Regions from separate parts of the Paenibacillus sp. J31R122 genome, predicted to be linked through region 2. Evidence: riboswitches for the same ligand, from Rfam matches in the RefSeq annotation. Region 2 holds a riboswitch; each other region holds the start of a gene.
What was found. A riboswitch is a leader RNA that binds a small molecule or an ion and turns the genes downstream of it on or off. The one in region 2 is predicted to bind cyclic di-GMP.

Region 1 (3,761 bases), on a different contig from region 2:
CAATATGCTGAACAGTCGATTGAATATAGGGGGACTCATTCGCAATACTATGACGAGGTGTAAAATCAATAAAGTCTTTAGTGGGAATATAGCTGAACGTATGAAGCTGCTTGTTCATTGGACGAAGCGCTTTGGCTGAGAAAGCGGCAACCGCTCCTGAATCCAGTCCTCCGCTCAAATCCGATCCAACCTGGCGATGAGTTCGCAGTCTAGCATTCACAGCCTCTTGAAAAACATCCTGAAACGCTTCGACATATTGTTCATCCGTCTTAAAGCGAAGCTTCATCCCCGTCTTTATTGTAAAGTACCTCGACACCTTCATTTGATTACCATTCACTATCAGACTGTGTGAGGGGGGTATTTGATAGATGTCCTTATATACGTTACTAGTAACATCAACACTTAATATCGCTGTATTGATTGCCAGATACTGAGCCAACCACTGTTCATTCAGACGTTTTACAATATTCGGTATAGTAAACAATGGCTTCATTGTTGTACACAACGCAAGTCTTTCACCACTCCAGTGATAATATAACGTTCTGCTGCCAGAGAAATCTCTTGCAGCGAACATTCGCTGCTCACGCTCATCCCATATGATAAATGCAAATTCACCTATCAAATATTTGGGAGAATCCTCGCCCCATTTGGAATAGGAAAGCAGAATAAGCTCAGCATCGGTAATATGCTCTCTGCTATCATGCTGTACCTGGAGTAAGTTAAATAATTCATTACGGTTATCAATAATAGCGTCTGCGGTAATGACTAATCGTCTTTCGGAATCATAAAAGGGATTGCGCTCACCAACAGATTCAGGTGTAATCCACTGGTTGTGACAGCCAAGAAACACATTATCAACATTCCAAGCTTGTGAAGAGTTACAAGGAAATTGAGATAATTCATGCATCATTCGATTGCCCTGCTCTAACACTAAGTTAGTATGATCGATTTCATATACGGCTGTGATCGCACTCATTTGTTCCTCCGATGTGATATCGATCCGTTCTATTTACTTAACAAATACGAATATCATCCAAGCGAGCATTAGTTCTCAATAAAGAACATATCTGAATGTTACACCCTTAAAAAGGGTTTGTCAATCAAAAATATTCAATTTTATGTAAATGAAAGCTGTTGTTTTGTTCTTTATAAAAAACAAAACTTTATCAAACCTTAATACATTTTTTCAAGCTATTTTTTACATTTCAATCGCTTTCTCTCACAAAAAAAAATCCACTTATTTACTAACTTAGTGGATTCGATTCAATCACCCAGAAAAATATATTCGTTATTACTTACAAGCTTTCTTAATTGAGAATTATTAGTTATAATAGAAGTGAGTTTACATCTATGTACAAACGGAGGAATTGGCTATGATTGGAGAACGCATTCAAATGCTGCGCAAGAGAAAAGGACTTTCCCTAACGGAGCTTTCCCAAAGAGCAGGCGTCGCAAAGTCTTATCTTAGTTCAATAGAGCGTGGACTACAGCAAAATCCTTCGATACAGTTTCTCGAGAAGGTTGGCGCAGTATTAAATGTAACTATTGAAGAGTTTTTAAATACCGATCAAACTGAAAGTAATCCCGAGCATCTAGATCGTGAGTGGTCAGACCTAGTTAAGGAAGCAATGGCATCTGGCGTTAGTAAAGATCAATTCAAAGAGTTCTTGGAATTTAATAAGTGGAAAATAAAGCGTGAATAGCATTTAACCTATTTACACAGCTTTATCCTGTTTGTCTACCTTACCTTCTTCCTCAAGGCAAAGAAGTGCTTTACGAACGTCGTCTGTATTAAGTCCCATTTTACGCGCGCTAACAATTAATTCAACCCACTCCATATCCAAATCTTGAATATTATCTACTTGTCCAAGCGTCATATCACCTTGTCCCCCATTCATATCGGGGCCGGTTGCACCACTGACTCCATGCGTTTAAGGTGCCCAGATACTAAACGCATTTCAACGTCTCCCTTTCACTAACTATAAGTATTATATCCCCCTTCGGACGCATATGCTGTCGCTTTATGTACTTGAAATTTGGGAGATAATTGTATTTTTTGTCGAATCAGCTTGTAAAAATCAAAAAAATTGTGACTGTCACACCACTTTAGAATGGATCAAAATGGCTGAATACTTACGGGCAATCATATAAATATCAATTCCTGCTTTTCACTTTTGAAGCTTGATTGATTCTAATCCAAAGTATTTCGCATAAATCGTATTTGGCCAAATTGCGGGATCCTCTCCAATATCACTGACAAATACATGATCCAGATAGGTTTCGTAAGGATTTTTATTGTTAATTGAAAAAGAGGAAACTTTAACATCAGGCTTCCCTTCGTTTATATGACTTTTGATTACAGATAGACGATTCTGCTGCTCTTCATTTAGTTGCGTATATTTAAGCAAAACGAGACTCATAGAAATAAGTAGCACTACACTTAATATAATTGAAAATACAAATCTTTGTTTCATGAATACTGCTCGAATAACGTTCATCCGAAGAAGACCCATAACACCAATAATTAGGAAGACACTAGAGCCAAAGCCAGCTCTCAAAGGAAAATACGGGGAAGCGAACATAACTACATTATTAATTACACTAAGTAGAATAAATACAAATGAATAGAGCAAATCAGAGCCATTTTTTTTGTAAAATCCAAGCCAATTATTTCTTCTTTTGTTGAAATATGCCAATAATATGGCTATAAATATAAATAATGCTATCCAGAGTGGCGCTTGAATCAGCATAATCTTAATAGTCATAGCTGCTGGTATTTTAATATGATACAACATAAAAGAGTAATCTTCGGCCTTCTCCATTCTCGCTGCCCTTACCATATTACCAGGTGCCAGCATTAGGAGCAGGAAGCCTACTATCATACCGCCAAAGCCTGTCAGCATCCATATGGCTATCTTTTTCTTGAAATAAAAATATCCTAATAATATTGCTGCTAGCAGTAATGTTGATAAAGCAGTATTTTCATTCGTCCAGCCTGTAACGACACCTAAAATCAACATACTCAAACGGCTTAAAAACCGATCCTTTAATCCTACACCTATCATAGTTATTCTAAAGGGCAGAAGAAATAAAAGAATAATGACCGAGGTCCATAAATAATTGACAGAGCCAATTATCCAGATGGTAGTTTCACCAAAGGAAGGTAGACTTGTCCAACAAAAAAATATGATTAACAACAGGACTGCACCTGATTGAATCATTAGTTTTTTCCCTTGCGAATGCCAATAAACTAAGTAAATGAAAGAAACATATATACATGCATTTAGCGTTGCGCTAACAGTCTTATTCAACATCAGCAATATTTGACCAATTGTATGGGCAACAGTCCTACCGCCCCATTCGAAATAATGCATATACTGTGACCTAAAAACATCAAATAAATTTTCAATTCGTTTAGACTTATCCCACATGAATGAGTAGTTAAAATCATCTGCAAACATCGGTGAAAGTAGATTCACCGTTAACATGTACGTGAACAATAATAGTAATAACGTTATACTGCTATATTTAGTAACTGTCATTATATACCATCCTACTATTCAATTTATTAGAGCTCTGTTTAAGTATGGCATGCCATTATCCTATGGATACAGTTTCTTTAGCTTTATCCTTGACAGAAACCTTCTCTCCGTCATATTCATCGATAAAGTATAAGGGTCTCTGCTTTGTTTCATTAAATACTCTTCCTAAATATTCACCAATAATGCCTAGAGACAATAACTGTATGCCACCTAAGAACA
Region 2 (3,761 bases):
GGACGGATTTACGATTGATAAGGGCATCACGGGCTTTGATCTGGAGCGAGGCTATCTGCTGCGCAAAGTGGTGAGTACGGCGAAGATGACCGTTATCATGACGGACCATACGAAGTTTGGCAACAGCTGTCCCTATAAAATATTGGATCTGAAAGATATCGACGTCATCGTCACCGATGTCCCCCAACCGTCGCAGTGGATGCCCCATTTGGAGCAAAGAAGCATCACCTGGATCAATGTCATGACGGAAAAGCTGGGGAAAGGCGAGTTGTTTATGTAAATCGGCCTTGTCAACCAACATCCCCAGCGGGGATAATCATGAAGAAGCCGTATGTGATGATCCGCACGTACGTTCTATGAGAGGCCCATGCAACTGTGCATGGGCCTACTCGATTCCCAATCCGGCGGTATTCCGAAGATAATAACAACGAACTAATCTTACTGACTGAACAATCCGCGTATTTCTGATTGTTATATTAAAACAGCCAAGAAACCCAATAGGATAAAATAACTAGTGTGAAGATGACAGTGATTGGAATGACAAGCGACGTTACTTTGATATATTGTCCCCAGCTTATTTTCACGCCGCCTTTTCTTAATATATTCATCCACATTATTGTAGCCAGAGTACCAATTGGTAAAAAGAGCGAGCCTACATCACTACCTATTACACTTGCCAAATAGGAGATTTTTAACGTTAACGGATCGAGTCCCATATTCATTAATGTGAGCGTTCCGACCATTAAAGCAGGATGATTGTTGAATAAATTCGATAGGACGCTCAAGAGGGTACCCATTAGAACACTTGCATTGAGTAAGCTTCCAGAGACAATAGGCTGAAGCAGCTGAATAAGCAAATCCGTCAATCCAATATTATTCAGACCGTAAATAATGACGTACATACTGAAAGCGAAAATGAATATATACCAAGGGGTTTTCTTCAGCATATCGGCAGGAGAGATTTTTAAATAGATCCAACGCCACGCGAGTAATAGAGTGGATCCGATTACAGCCATTAACGAAACGGGAAAATGTATATAAGAGGCTACAAATAGGAGTACTCGAATGGTTAAAACAAATAGGAATATATTTCGCATGAAGCTAGTCCGATTCTCTCTGGAAATGGTATCTTTGAGCGGATGAGTCCCTAGCATCAGATTCCATGCTGCAGCTGGCGGCAATTTTTTCGGGAGAACGCGATAGAAGGTTGCAAACAGTAGGAAGGATAGTAGTAGTAGTCCAAGTGAGGCAGGAACGAACATCATAGCGGTATGCATATAGAGATCCATGTGAACGATTTTTATAGCAATTAAATTTACGATATTACTAACTCCAATAGGAGCGCTGGAAGCTGTTGCAATTAGAGCTCCCGAGATGAGATAAGGTATTTTTTGATGGTTTTTGAGACCCATGTTTTGAAGAAGAAGTAATAGAATAGGTGTTGTGATTAATATACTGCCATCATTGTTCACGAAGAGTGTCATGAGAAAACAAAAGAGAATCGTAATCCAGAAAAGGCGAATGCCTGACCCTTTTGCCTGTTTCAATAAAAGCTCAGCCGCCCAGTAGAAAAAACCAAAGCTTTCCAGAACAATGGCCATTACAATGGTGGCTATAATCGTTACTGCGGCACCGCTAATCGTCTCTGTTATTTTTCCCAGGTCAGCGAATGATACACTTCCACTGAGTATAACGAATAGGGCTCCAATGGTTGCAGGGATTGCTTCATTAACATGGGGACGCCAGAAGATGAAACCAACTGTAAAGAAGAAAGCGCAGATTGTGACAATGACCATTAAATCATTCATAATAAAACCTCTTTTCAAATTGAAAGTTTTTTCTTGTTATCAACTCTCCTTACTTAAAAGAAATGGTTTCAGTCTAGCATCAAGTCGAAGTCTACTTTGTCTACTAATTCCCCCTCCTTTTTTTGTAGTAAAAATATCTTTGTAATGTATATATACGTAGTAGACATATCGTTCGTACTGGTCAATATCCCTAACTCTATTAAAATCTGCTAGTGTCAGTTGTTGATATTTATCTCGTAAAGATAGTTGTATAGGATAGCATTTGGCCTATGCGTTTACGGTGAATTTGTAATATAGTCTTGTTATAACTACAAGATATGATAGTATAAGAGAATAAAAGCTAAACATTAAATGGCAAATCTGTCGAAAGACAGGGACGCAAAGCTGTAGGGCCTTCTTAAATAGATGGCAGACAGTTACCGAATGGATAGGCTTTTTTTGTTGGAAATAAAACTTTATACGATAATGGCAAACCTATCGAAAGGTAGGGACGCAAAGCTATAGGGCCTTCTTAAATAAGATGGCAGCCTGGCCACCGAAGGGAGTTTTATGAATGAAGAAGTTTATGCTGTTTATAGCTGCTATTGTCATTTTATGTCCTTTATTTAATGGAGCGGCGGTCCATGCTGAAGAGGTTAATTCGTGGTTAAACGAAGCTGATGTAAGCAAGGGAATCATTAGTGTGAAATACGATGTAAAGGCTAACGTTAAGACGAAGCTGTTGATCGTTAAAGGTCAGGAGAAGTATTCCTATAATTTAACTGCCGGCAAGAAAATGGAGTCATTTCCTCTTCAATTAGGCAACGGCGATTATACGGTTAGCGTATTGGAAAATATAAGCGGAAATAAGTATAAGGTTATTTACAAGGACAACGTTAAGCTTAATTTGAAGGACAGCACAGCTGTATACTTGAATTCGATTCAGAATATAAATTGGAATGATAAAAGCAAAGCTATTCAAAAGTCGAAAGAGCTGACGAAAAATTTAAAGACAGATACTGATAAAGTAAAAGAAATTTATAAGTATGTGATAAATAACATTAAATATGATAGCAAGTTGGCAGCAAGCGGCGTATCTTCGGACTATCTTCCTCAAATCGATCGTACATTACTATCGAAAAAAGATATATGTTATGGATATTCCGCATTGTTTGCAGCGATGCTTCGGAGTGAAGGGATTCCAGCTAAGCTGGTTATGGGCACGTCAGATTATGTGAGTACCTATCACGCTTGGAATGAAGTCTATTTAAATAATAAATGGGTAATTATAGACACAACGGTTGATGCAGGCTGGAATGGCACAACTACAGCTTTTACGATGATAAAGGATGCCTCTAAGTACACTGCTTCCAAACAATACTAACGTGTATTTGGTTTAAAGAGCCTCGAACATTATGTTCGTGGCCTTCTTTATTTAGAGATCATACAATTCTTATCACAAGGAATACAGAATTATTAAATTCCATGATTAAGGAGTATATAGGATGAAAGTGATTCTTGTAGATGATGAACAACTTGCTGTGGATTACTTGAAGCGTCAGCTTATGAAGCACGATCAGATTGAGGTTATTGGTGCCTACATAGATCCGATTGCAGCGAGGAGAGACATTCTAGCTGAGGATGTGGATTTGGTTTTTCTTGATATTAACTTGCCGGAAATAAACGGAATTCAGCTAGCGGAACAGATTCTAGAGAAGAAGCCGGATTTAAATATTGTATTTGTAACGGCATATAGTGAATATGCGGTTAAGGCTTTTGAACTTAACGCTTTGGATTATTTAGTAAAGCCGGTTAGATCGGATAGACTGGTCAAAACGATTGCTCGAATTAGGGATGAAATAGAATCTTCTCAAGTAGAGATAGAAGATCTAGCTCCCTCTGTGATGAAAATAAATATTTTTAAGCAAGTATCTGTTGAAATATCAAATACGCAGCAATCTGTCATTCATTGGC
Region 3 (3,761 bases), on a different contig from region 2:
TGCTTAGCGGAATCTCCTCATCATCGATAATCACAATTGGATCATCACTAGGAGGTTGTTCATTCTCATCAGTTGAACCCTTTACGACGGCTGTTGGCTCCGGTGTAGGTGATGGATCAGGTGAAGCAGTTGGAGCAGGCGTTGGTGATGGTGTAGTCTCAGGTGACGGTGTTGGTGTAGTAGATGTCACAGGTGTTGGTGAAGGCGATGAAGTCGGCGTTGATGTTGGTGTTGATGTTGGTGTTGAAGTCGGTGTTGAAGTCGGCGTTGATGTTGGCGTAGATGTTGGTGTTGAAGTCGGTGTTGATGTTGGTGTTGATGTTGGTGTTGAAGTCGGCGTTGGTGTTGGTGTTGGTGTTGGTGTTGAAGTCGGTGTCTCTGTTGGACATGGTGTGTTATTGCTTGCTTTAGTTATATTCTTTTCGAATTCCCATGAGACTTTAATATCAAAAGGGCCATCAATGGCATTTGTCGTAAAGGATACTGATGAATTTTTCGGAACGGTGCTGTTTCCGAATTGAGTGGTTCCGATAGCCGCCCACGAGAATGGGACATCGATATTGCTTTCATTGGTTACAACCCATTCTCGCTGTCCTGTTGGATTAACACAGGCATTATCCACCTTGAGCTTTGGGGTGTTGATGACGATTTTTATCTCCGATGAATCATTGGTGACTACCAATTTGGTGCCCTCAGGTAAGTCTGTTGTAAAGCCTGGTAATGTAATTTCTTTCAGGTCGTATGTGCCGACAGGGACTTTAGCAAAGGTTATAACGCCATTTGCATTGGTTACCCCTGTCGTAAATAGGGTGCCGTTTTTCCACAGCTCAAAAGTAACACCTTCATGAGGAGAACCTTCTACTGCTTTACTGATGTATTTATTGACTATAATATTTCCGCAGCCTTCTTTGTGTACAATCGCTGTTTTATATGTGCCTGCATGACCGCCGGTACCTATTGTCAGTTGTTGAGGTCCACTATAAACATCTATTTGATAGGGGGCACATTGAGGGAGACCAATTGTAATTTTGTAGCTTTTACCTGGTGCGTAAACGTCCGTTATACCAGTAAAATGCTTCTGCGTTTCAAAAGGGTGCCCGAAATCGTCTGGGGTTGTGCCTGGTGGATATACGTAAGAAGAGAAGCTCACTTGTACGCAAGTATCCGCTTTTGTATGGAAATAAGCTGTAGCTGTTCCGTCATTATTAACGATTAATCCATTGTCATGCAGCCCGCTTGGGAGGGTGGTGCCTTGACCTTCCATAATGATATCATTACGGTCAGTAGAATACTCTTCGCAGGCATTATTGTTATTATTCTGCCCGTTGTCTGGAGCTGGTTCGGTACCTGCTGCCATGACAAGTGAACTTAGTGATATCGATAATATAAGTAAAATAGCTAAACCAAAAGACAACCTCTTCTTAAATCTTTTCACAAATTCACACTCCCCTTAGATTGGTATTCGAGTTCTAAGAGGGCCGGTTACACTACTAGCTCCGTATAATCCAAGTGTCCAAATGTAGATTATACATCATCGCTTCCCTAGATATGAAGAATGTACGAAATACATCCTCTCTCTGCTCCCTTAGCATACGTATATTACATATGCGCGAAGATGTAGTAAAATGATAACATATATTGTAAATTGCTCAAGAGGGTTTATTTGTCGCTTTTTGACTGAAAAAATTGGGTTATTTTTTTTGAAGCGGAATAAGCAATTGCACATTTTATAATCTTGTCCTTTTATAGGGGAACCACTGGGCGCCTTGTGGCATATAGTGTCACAAAGAGGAGGTGGCCTCGATGTTTGGACTTCTACTTTTGGTGATCGGATGTTATCTGTTGGCTGCATTGACCGTGCATCTGGTTTATCGAATCCAGCAAGGACGACTGGAATCCATTAAGCACTATGTATGGATTGCGGATAGTCGGCAAAAGAATATGGAATGGTATATGCGCTCGTTGTCTTCTTTTTCACAGAGGATGGGGAAAGATGTTCAATTGACGATCGTTGACAGCGGCGTATCCGAGGAAACGCTTGCGATTGTTGAACGACTGGCTAGAGAGGACAATAAAGTGAGGATTTACCCAAGATTAGTAGATCCTATTGCTAAAAAGGAAGATGGTAAGCGTTCACACTTAACGCGGACTGACGCTACTCAATTGCTATGGCTGCTGCAGGCAGAAGGAATTGTATCTAATGCTGACCATGCGGTGCTTGTTGATCTGCATAATCCAGCAGATTTGTCGAAAATGCCGTTCTAGTATATACTATGCGGTAGTTAAATATTTGGAGTGAAGCACACTCAATGACGCCTTTGGCGTTGTTGGGTGTTTTTTTGCGTTTAGGGGGTGTGGGGAGGGGGCTTTTGCTAAATGAGAGTGACTGCTGGAGTGGGCTTGATGCTCAAATGTGGCTTGAATGCGGCTTGAATAGGTGGAAGGAGAAGTTGCTGTGTGTCGCTCGCAATAGTAATGATGGATAGTAATAAGGGATAGTAATGAGGGAAACTCACTAAAATGAGGGAAACTCATTAAATAGTGAGGCTAATCTCACTAATAGCAGCAGATTAGGGCGTCACATGTGGTTTTGTGAGGTAAACCTCATTCTCGATGAGGGGAGTCTCATGGCTAGTGAGGTTTACCTCACTAATAGTTAATGGGAGAAACAGAAGAGTTAGATTAGTGGGATTATACTGAGCTTAACCTCAGACTTAGTGAGGTTAAGCTCACTAGAGGATGATTTTTGTTAAATGAGGATGACTGCAGTGGTGGGCTTGATGATTAAATGTGGCTCGAATAAGAGCCCGAATAAGGCCCGGATAAGGTTCGAATAGGTGAGAAAGTTGCTGTGGGTCGCTCACAATAGTACTGAGGGATAGTCATGAGGGAAACTCATTAAATAGTGAGGCTAGTCTCACTAATAGCAGCAGATTAGGGCGTTTCATTTGTTTTAGTGAGGAAAACCTCATTCCCGGTGAGGGGAGCCTCATGGCTAGTGAGGTTTACCTCACTAATAGTTAATGGGAGAAACAGAAGAGTTGAGATTAGTGGGGTTAAAGTGAGCTTAACCTCAGACTTAATGAGGTTAAGCTCACTAGAGGATGATTTTGTTAAATGATGGTGACCGCAGGAGTGGGCTTGATGCTCAAATGTGGCTCGAATAAGAGCAGGAATAAGGCCCGGATAAGGCTCTAATAAGGCTCGAATAAGGCTCGAATAGGTGGAAGGGGAAGTTGCTGTGTGTGGCTCGCCATAGTAATGAGGGATAGTAATGAGGGAAACTCACTAAAATGAGGGAAACTCATTAAATAGTGAGGCTAGTCTCACTAATAGCAGCAGATTAGGGCGTCACATGTGGATTTGTGAGGTAAACCTCATTCCCGGTGAGGGGAGCCTCATGGCTAGTGAGGTTTACCTCACTAATAGTTAATGGGAGAAACAGAAGAGTTAGATTAGTGAGGTTAAGCTCACTAGGGGACGATTTTGTTAAATGAGAGTGACTGCAGGGGAGTGGCTTGATGATTAAATGTGGCTCGAATAAGAGCTGGAATAAGGCCCGAATAAGGCTCGAATAGTTGAAAGGAAAAGTTGCTGTGGGTCGCTCGCCATAGTAATGAGGGAAACTCACTAAAATGAGGGAAACTCATTAAATAGTGAGGCTAGTCTCACTAATAGCAGCAGATTAGGGCGTCACATGTGGTTTTGTGAGGTAAACCTCATTCCCGGTGAAGGGAGCCTCATGGCCAGTGAGGTTTACC
Region 4 (3,761 bases), on a different contig from region 2:
GTTTTTCATTGCACAGCCTCTAGCAACGGGGCGATCAGCTCTTAAAACGTAAAGTCATATCGTGCAATTCTTGAGCCATACGCGTCAACGCATTCACGGATTCCGAAACTTCTTCCATCGTAGCTAATTGCTGCTCCGAAGCGGCAGCTACACTTTCTGTCTTCGAGAAGGCAGCTTCCGTAATGCTGTTCATATCGTGGAGAGAAGCGGTAATTTCCTCTGTGCCTGCCGACATTTGTTGTGATGCGGCAGATACCTCCTCCATCTGATAAGCCACCTGCTGCACCCCATTCATAATGTTACGGAATGCCTCTCCTGCTTCCTTCATAATCACAGTTCCGTGTTCGACCTCTATGCTGCCTTTTTCCATGGCGACAACCGCAGAACGAGTTTCACCTTGAATTTGCTGAATGATCACCACGATTTGTTCCGCCGATTGTCTGGATTGCTCCGCCAGCTTCCGAACCTCGTCGGCAACGACAGCAAAGCCTCTCCCGTGTTCGCCCGCTCTTGCAGCTTCAATCGCGGCATTCAATGCAAGCAAATTCGTCTGCATTGAAATATCGGTAATAACATCGACGATTTGACCGATTTCATGAGATCGTATACCCAGTTGGTTAACAACCTTGGCCGAATCGTTGACCGATTCTCGGATCAAATCCATTTGGGACATCGCTTTCTGGATCGAAATATTGCCTTCCTGGGCTTCCTTGGAAGCCTCCATTGACATTGCGGATACATTGCCTGAAAATTCTGCAATCCGATTAACGCCGGTAGCCATCTCTTCCATTGCTCTTACGCTTTCGATAGAGCTTTGCATCTGCTGATCGGCACCTCCAGCAATGTCTTGAATGGCCGCAACGACATGATGGGTAGTTTGGCTGGATTGTTCGGAGCTTGCTGCCAATTGCTCCGAGCTTGCAGACAAGTTCTGAGACTCGAGGACGATCTTCGCAATGATTTCTCTCAAGCTAGTGATCATTCCATTGAAATCCTTTGAAAGAAGACCGATTTCGTCTTTTGATTGGTATGTAGCGTTAACCGTTAAATCCCCGTCCTGCGCTTTTGCCATCAATTGCTGAATGGTGCGGACAGGTCTTGTGATCATATTAGAAATGCCGTATCCGATCAAGGAACATAAAATGACGGCAAGTAGGGTAACGACAACGATGATCGATGTAGCCAGTTTGGAGCTTTGAACACTTTTCTCATAAAAGATTTTTGCGTCGTCTTCATTGAACTTAACAACGTTCTCCAGGCTTTTGATCATTTCTGCACGGATCGGCTTGAACGAATTTACATATTCCTTATGCGCTGCTTCTTTTTGATTGGCAACTGCCAAGTTATCCACTTTTTTCTTGGCTTCGTTGTTTTTAGGGATCAAATCGATAAAGCTTTGGTACTGCTCTTGTGCTCTCGAAGACAACGTGATCTGCTCGAGACTTTTTCGTATCACCTGATTTTTATCGCGGGTCTGAACAATTTGCTGTTGAATTTGCTTAATGATAGCCTCGTCTTTCGCCAGCAGCATTTCAAGCTGCAAAGCATCCATTTGCGAATTGCCGAACAAAAGTCCTTCGACCAGGCTGTTCGGAATCAAGGTTTCTTCGTACATAGCACGGGCATTGCTAGCCATCTTGTTCATGACGAAAAAGCCTGTAATACCGATAATGAGTAGGAAAATAATGGAAAGTCCGAGCATTCCCCCGATTTTCGTTTTGATTCGTAAATTCTGAATATATTTCATGATCCAAGCATCCCCCATTAAGATATTGTAAAATAAAAAAAGTCCACCCCAAAAGAAAGGGATGGACGTCCTCCCAATTTTCGGTGACCCGGCTGCCGTAGATCGAAATCCTTAGGCCCGTAGCTTTGCGTCCCCCTCTTTCGAGAAGTATGCCTTTTCGTGATATGGGTATATCTATTGGCCAAAGTATAATATAGCTTTTCGGGATATACAAGACCTTTTTACTAAAAATAAATACTACTTTAGATACCGGTATGTCGGAATTTAGGTCAATTTTCACTGTCTATATAGGGAGTAAAGACCTGCTAACGACGTTATTTCGCAATTATTCGGTTTATTCCCCTTATTTATCTTCGGCATAATTTGACAAAAAGTGAAGTCTAGTTTATTCTCTGATTTGTCCGGACAAAACTACTTTTTTGGAAACGAGGGGTACATCTTGAGAAAATTACTATCGAAATTGGCTTTGTCGAGCTTGGCTATGGCACTTGTATTTTCATCCGGTTTGTCTACCGCAGAAGCTAGCAAGGACCCGTCACACACCAATAATAAGAAAGCAAAAGTTGCATTGTTGATTCCAGGTTCCTCCAAGGACGGCGGGTTTATGGAATCTGCTTACCGTGGATTAGCGAAGGCAGAAGAGGATTTCAGAATCAAAGCGACGTTTGTGGAAAATATCCCGCATGACACTGCGCAAATTGCGGATGCATTGCGCAAATTGGCCAAGAAAAACCCGGATATGATCATTGCTCATGCAGGGCAAAGCTCGGAAGCCGTGAAGTTGGTAGCTAAAGAATTCCCGAAAATAAAATTTGTTAATACACAAACGAATTTGACCGGCGATAACCTGTCCAGCTATCAGGTAAAACAGGAAGAATCCGCATGGCTGGCAGGTGCAGCTGCAGGACTTCTGACAAAAACGAATGTGGTTTCTCATATTTCCGGTGCACGCGTAGGTCCCGGTCTATTGGGACGCGCAGCATTTGCTGACGGTTTGAAATACACGAATCCTGAAGCAACATTCCTTACCACGTTTACAGGCGATCAAGAAAACGCCGCTTTGGCAAAAAGTGTTGCGCAAGCACAAATTAACGCGGGGTCGGATATGATCTTTACTATGTTGAATAAGGCTCGTTCCGGTGTTACGGAAGCGGCACGCGAGAATGGCGTGTATCAATTCGCTAACGTTCGTGATTATTATGCCGATGCACCCGATGTTTTCATTGGATCTGCGATATCGGATGCAAGCTTGACAGTATATGGAGCAATTAAAGATTTGACGGAAGGCACGTGGAAGCCGAATACAGTGAAAAAAATCGGACTTGAAAATCCGGATGCCGTTCGACTTGCCCTGTCACCTTTTGTTCCACAAGACGTGAAGGATAAAATTGTAGTGTACGCCGAAAAAATCGAATCAGGTGAAATTGTTATTCCTTCAGAATATACCGGTCCTGAATTTCCAGCTAACTAGGGCTGCGTTCGGAAAATGAATTGCTAAGTGAGTCTCTTAATTCGTATATTAAGCACTTCTTTAATCCCGAGAGGGGTTAGAGAAGTGTATTTTTTTTCATGTCCGATCGTTTCATCTTTAACCAACCGGGTGAAATCCTGTGAATAAGCGAGCATTCGTGAGAACATCATATCGTACCAAGGGAGCTTAATAATAAACAGCTGCTGCGGCATACTGCTCCTTGTTTTGTTCAACTAACGTTCCCCGGTAGCGTAAAAATTCGCCTTACTTTTCCTTCTTCATTTCTTCCTCCTTTTTTTTGTAGTATCGGTCTATAGCTTCCTTTTCCAAATCGCGCCTAGGTAATTTAGAGTTAATTCTAAGAAGGATTAAAATAATTATTAAAAGTAGAAAGACGATAATAAAATGCACCTGAACCATCTCCGCCCATAATTAAATACTATGTCTTACATTTACCATATTTAAGAAAAAAACTGACCAGAACTCCGTTTCTTCAACAAACAAAAAAAGAGCTGCATCGAAGCAAGCTCCTTAACTAACGTT

Region 1: another riboswitch for cyclic di-GMP. It lies ahead of AC0YN7_RS18425 (anti-repressor SinI family protein); the one in region 2 lies ahead of AC0YN7_RS12115 (transglutaminase-like domain-containing protein).
Region 3: another riboswitch for cyclic di-GMP. It lies ahead of AC0YN7_RS23700 (SpaA isopeptide-forming pilin-related protein); the one in region 2 lies ahead of AC0YN7_RS12115 (transglutaminase-like domain-containing protein).
Region 4: another riboswitch for cyclic di-GMP. It lies ahead of AC0YN7_RS21925 (methyl-accepting chemotaxis protein); the one in region 2 lies ahead of AC0YN7_RS12115 (transglutaminase-like domain-containing protein).

The regions. Positions count from the first base shown of each region.
Region 1 is NZ_JBWDNM010000011.1:30,451-34,211, forward strand. Features, by position in the region: gene AC0YN7_RS18415 (asparagine synthase-related protein) at 1-976, opposite strand, end outside; gene AC0YN7_RS18420 (helix-turn-helix domain-containing protein) at 1,374-1,703, shown strand; gene AC0YN7_RS18425 (anti-repressor SinI family protein) at 1,716-1,877, opposite strand; cyclic di-GMP riboswitch class II at 1,895-1,978, opposite strand; gene AC0YN7_RS18430 (DUF3329 domain-containing protein) at 2,169-3,542, opposite strand; gene AC0YN7_RS18435 (glycosyltransferase family 2 protein) at 3,598-3,761, opposite strand, start outside.
Region 2 is NZ_JBWDNM010000006.1:157,207-160,967, forward strand. Features, by position in the region: gene AC0YN7_RS12105 (DeoR/GlpR family DNA-binding transcription regulator) at 1-280, shown strand, start outside; gene AC0YN7_RS12110 (ArsB/NhaD family transporter) at 477-1,808, opposite strand; cyclic di-GMP riboswitch class I at 2,152-2,232, shown strand; cyclic di-GMP riboswitch class I at 2,266-2,348, shown strand; gene AC0YN7_RS12115 (transglutaminase-like domain-containing protein) at 2,362-3,171, shown strand; gene AC0YN7_RS12120 (response regulator) at 3,293-3,761, shown strand, end outside.
Region 3 is NZ_JBWDNM010000016.1:78,410-82,170, reverse strand. Features, by position in the region: gene AC0YN7_RS23700 (SpaA isopeptide-forming pilin-related protein) at 1-1,435, opposite strand, end outside; cyclic di-GMP riboswitch class II at 1,468-1,548, opposite strand; gene AC0YN7_RS23695 (hypothetical protein) at 1,804-2,265, shown strand.
Region 4 is NZ_JBWDNM010000014.1:89,833-93,593, forward strand. Features, by position in the region: gene AC0YN7_RS21925 (methyl-accepting chemotaxis protein) at 35-1,747, opposite strand; cyclic di-GMP riboswitch class I at 1,827-1,911, opposite strand; gene AC0YN7_RS21930 (BMP family protein) at 2,187-3,218, shown strand; gene AC0YN7_RS21935 (hypothetical protein) at 3,242-3,451, opposite strand.